DNA from 2 places in the Gottschalkia purinilytica genome. Region 1 is predicted to be linked to the other one. Evidence: riboswitches for the same ligand, from Rfam matches in the RefSeq annotation. Region 1 holds a riboswitch; the other holds the start of a gene.
The links. Region 1 has a riboswitch for glycine ahead of CLPU_RS01465 (GrdX family protein). Riboswitches for the same ligand answer to the same signal wherever they lie in the genome.

Region 1 (2,486 bases):
ACAATCTCCTGCTGCAAACACACCTGGAACATTTGTTTTCATACTACCATCAGTCTTGATATATCCATTTTCCATATCTATAACGCCTTCAAAAATATCCGTTTGAGGATTGAATCCTACAAACACGAAAACCCCAAAAGTACCATCATCTTCATTTGCTACTATTTCAGATTGTTCTCCAGTTTTGAGATTTTCTAAAACTAAAGATTCTACAATTCCTTCACCTTTAATTTCTTTTACTTGAGTGTCCCATATAAAATCAATCTTTTCATTTTTAAATGCCTTTTCTTGTATAGACTTAGCTGCTTTTAGCTTATCACGTCTATGTATGATTGTTACTTTTCTAGCAAACTTGGTCAGAAATATAGCTTCTTCAACTGCAGAATCTCCACCACCTACTACATATACATCAAAATCTGTGAAGAAATCCCCATCACAAGTTGCACAATATGAAACACCTTTACCAGTAAATTCTTTTTCACCTGGACATCCTAATAGCTTTGGTTTAGCCCCTGTAGCAACTATAACACTTTTAGCTTGATATTCACCTTTGCTACCTTTTATAATTTTCACCTTATCAGTCAAATTCACTTCTTTTATTTCATCCACAATTCTTTCTGCACCAAACTCATCTGCTTGACTAACCATTCTTCCTATTAGTGATGGTCCTGTAGCATTTTCGACAGAACCTGGATAATTAGCTACTTCATTAGTAGTAACTATTTGTCCACCTGGCTTTTCCTTTTCTATGACAAGCGTTTTCATCTTAGCCCTTGCTGCATATAGTCCCGCTGACAATCCTGCTGGACCGGCTCCTAATATAACTACGTCATAAATATTACTCATCCACATCACTCCTTTAGTTTTATGTTTCAAATATACCCATTATTATTATGCTTTATTCTGGGTAGTATTTGTTACAATCTTTTCTATACATCTTAGTAAGACCATAGATTTTTTCTATATGAAAAGATAAATTTTTTTATCTACGAGTGAGCAACGAAAATTCCAACGTATAACGTATACAGAATACAAAGTCTAAGTTATTAGTTTTATTAATTTTCTTATTTAGATATCTCTGGATAATACATTGTCTACTAAAGATAAGTCTACTACTTGAAAATCATCTAGTATTAATTGATTCCAATCGGGTGTTTGTTTGTTCCTTATGAATTTTTTAGCTGTTAAAATACTACTTTCTATAATAATTATTGAGTCAGTATCAACACTACTATATTTCTCTTTTGTAATTAATACAGTTTTATAAGGAGTCTCATTAGGTTTTAAACTACTTGATAAAGGATGCGTAAGTAATTTATGTCCAATATGTATCTTATCCCTTATTATATTCAGTATTTCCAAGTAGCTTACTTCATAATATTCAACATTTTGATTATTTGCATATTTTTCAAATACTAATGGATTATTTGTTATTAATATTATATTCACCTATTTCACCCCTTGATTGTTAAAAAAACAACTATTATCTGCAAACAAAAAACAGAATAGAGACTATTGCCTCCACTCTGTCTATGTAACCTGAGAGATTCTTCTTTTTCAAGAATTGCTCCTTCGGTGCTATAAGCTTTTCAGAGTACTGTCCAAATACGGTCCTTTTGCCTGAGAGTTTCATCAAAAGCGGCAAACTTAATGACTTACCCCTTCGGCGCCAATTATTGGTCTCTCCCGCATTTTTCAACCAGTAAGCTTTATTATGTTAAAATTTTTTAATTGTTAAATTAGAGTCAATCACTCTTCACACTCATTATAATATAAAAACCATCTATACACAATACCATTTTCATAAATTTTATTGATACTTCTTGTATTAATTAATAATATTTTATGACTTTTAGTCTATTTTTGTTAGCTTAAAAGGTTTATTAATAATATATATCTTTTTATTAATATTTCCTAACATCAGTTTTTTTATCAAAGTTTAATGTTCTTTCAAATAAAAAAAGTAAGGAAAATAAATTCCTTACTTTTTATTCTAAAGCGTCTAATATATACATTGCTATATTTGAACAATGATCTCCAACTCTCTCTAGATTACTTATTATGTCTAAGTAAATTATACCTGAACTTGGTTGGCATCCTTGATGGTTAAGTCTTTCAATATGACTTGCTCTATATTTCTTTTCCATTACATCTATTTCATCTTCATCTCTAATCACTTTTCTAGCTATATCTGGATCTGCTGTTTTAAACGCTAATAATGCATTTTTATATAATTCTTGTATCTTATCAAACATTAAACGAAGTTCTTCTATAGCATCATCGCTAAACCAAAGATTGTTATCTATTCTATACTGTGTAAGTTCTGCTATATTATCAGCATGATCTCCTATACGTTCAATATCATTTATCGCATGAAACAAAGTCGTTACAGTAACATTTTCTTTATCAGTAAGAGGTATACCTGAAAGCTCTACTAAGTGATTTGTTATTCCTCTTTCTAATTCATTTATTCTCTTTTCTTCATC
Region 2 (2,486 bases), on a different contig from region 1:
ATTAGGTATATACCTATGCATTACATTTCCCCCTTTATTGTAGGATTTTGTGACTTTTTATTATTCGTTACAGAATTCTTCGTATTGTTTAGCATCCATTAATTTATCAAGTTCTGAGCTATCTGATAATTCAACTTTTACTACCCAGTTAGCATATGGATCTTCATTAACTAATCCTGGATTATCTTCTAAGTCTTCATTTACAGCTACTATTTTACCTGATACTGGTAAGTATGAATCTGAAGCAGCTTTAACTGATTCGATAACTCCAAATACGTCTCCAGCGTTTAATTCATCATCAACAGCTGGTAATTCAACATAAACGATTTCCCCTAATTGATGTTGAGCATGGTCAGTAACTCCAATGTAAGCTTCATTTCCTTCTACTTTAATCCACTCATGATCTTCTGAATATAATAATCCTTCTACTATTTTACTCATTTTAAAATTCCTCCTTAAATACTCTTTATTTTTAATTTCAAAATTATTTTAACAGATTGTTTTATATTAGTAAACTTTATATAGTTTATTTTTTGCTTAAGAATCTTTTGCTTATAACTTTTGCTTTAACTGGCTTATTTCTTATAACTACATCGAATTCAGTTCCTAATTCTGTGTACTCTATATCAACTAATGCATTTCCTATGTTTTTCTTAACTGTAGGAGCAGCATATCCAGTTGTTACTACACCAATTTTTTTGCCATCTACTTCTACTTCGTATCCATGTCTTGGGATTCCTCTTCCTATCAATTCGAATCCTACGATTTTTCTTTTTAATCCTTCTTCTTTTTGTTTAGCTAAAGCTGCTTTACCTATAAAGTCACTTTCTTTCTTTAACTTAACAAACATACCATATCCAGCTTCTAGTGGAGTTATATCTGCTGAAAGTTCATTTCCGTAAAGAGGTAATGTAGCTTCAAATCTTAATGTATCTCTTGCTCCTAGTCCTATAGGTTTTATTCCTTCTTCTTTACCATTTTCCATTAATGCTTCCCAAATTGTTTCAGCATCTTTGTTATCAAAGTAAATTTCGAATCCATCTTCTCCAGTATATCCTGTTCTTGATACTAAACATTTAGCACCTGCAACATTCACATCTCTCTTTAAATGGAAGAATTCGATTTCATCTAAGTTTGTATCAGTTACTTTTTGTAAAACTTTTTGAGCTAATGGTCCTTGAATAGCTACTTGTGATACATCATCTGAAATATTTTTGATTTCTACATCAAATTGTTTTGTGTTTTCTAATATCCATTTAACGTCTTTTTCGATATTAGAAGCATTTATTACTAGTAAGTAATGGTCTTTTGAGTATCTGTATGCTAAAAGGTCATCAACAACTCCACCATTTTCATTACACATGAATGTATAAACTATTTGTCCATCAACTATAGCTTCTACATCATTTGTAATTAAGTATTGAACACATTCAGTAGCTTGGTTTCCTTTGATTTCTACTTCACCCATGTGTGAAACATCAAATAAACCAACTTTAGTTCTTACATTTTCATGTTCTGGATTTAAGCCTTCAAATTGTACTGAAAGTGCCCATCCAGCATAGTCTACTACTTTTCCACCATATTTTTGGTGCATGTTATAAAGAGCTGTTTTTCTTGATTCTGACATATTAAATCCTCCTTTTCATTGTATAAAAAGTTTTCATTACCTATTTACCCTAGTTTCTTTATAATAACAATAAATATATTAAAAATATATTAAAAAAAGGAATATAAAGACATCACAAATAAGTGCCGTTATATTCCTCTGTTTACTAACCTGAGAGCTTCTACACTCTTTGTGTATTTCTCCTTCGGTGTCGAAAAGTCGATCTCTTCAGAGTCCCATCATATAACGCTCCTTTTGCCTGAAAGTTTCTATAGAAATTTGGCTCTTTTCATATTGCTTCTTCGGCTATCCTTTCAAAAGATATCTCACGCTATAGTCATCTGTTCTATGTTTAGTTTTAATTTCTAATATTTACCCTCAGCCTAAATATTACAATATTTCTTTTAGATTTTCAATGATTGATATTTTATTAACTTATTTATCGTAGCTCCATTTTATTCCATAGATACCAATACTAGCTTCTTCACACCTTCAGTATCTTTTATTTCATCTATAAGTTCTTCTATACTCTTTTTTAAATTATCTTCTTCAAATGTAATACTAACATTTGCAATACCGTTTATAGGTATATCTTGATTAATAGTAAGCACATTTCCACCATTATTAGATATTAATTGTAGTACATTTGATAGTACCCCTTGTAAATGACTTAACAAGAAAGACAATGTAACCTTTTTTCCACCTGATCTCTCTTCTAAAGTAAATACATGATCCTTATACTTATAAAATGTACTTCTACTTATTCCTACGTTTTTTACAGCCTCAGTTATTTCTTTAATTTGCCCTGTTCTTAATAGCTCCTTAGCAATTATAACCTTTTCAAATACATCTGGCAGTATGTTTTTATCTATAACCAAGT

Region 2: it holds a riboswitch for glycine, as region 1 does, so the genes downstream of both, gcvT (glycine cleavage system aminomethyltransferase GcvT) here and CLPU_RS01465 (GrdX family protein) in region 1, are expected to answer to the same signal.

The regions. Positions count from the first base shown of each region.
Region 1 covers NZ_LGSS01000001.1:297,687-300,172, forward strand. Annotated here, with positions in the region: gene trxB (thioredoxin-disulfide reductase) at 1-846, opposite strand, end outside; gene CLPU_RS01465 (GrdX family protein) at 1,069-1,449, opposite strand; glycine riboswitch at 1,523-1,597, opposite strand; glycine riboswitch at 1,599-1,699, opposite strand; gene CLPU_RS01470 (Na/Pi cotransporter family protein) at 1,989-2,486, opposite strand, start outside.
Region 2 covers NZ_LGSS01000015.1:31,332-33,817, forward strand. Annotated here, with positions in the region: gene gcvPA (aminomethyl-transferring glycine dehydrogenase subunit GcvPA) at 1-21, opposite strand, end outside; gene gcvH (glycine cleavage system protein GcvH) at 61-441, opposite strand; gene gcvT (glycine cleavage system aminomethyltransferase GcvT) at 527-1,627, opposite strand; glycine riboswitch at 1,844-1,947, opposite strand; gene CLPU_RS13135 (ACT domain-containing protein) at 2,062-2,486, opposite strand, start outside.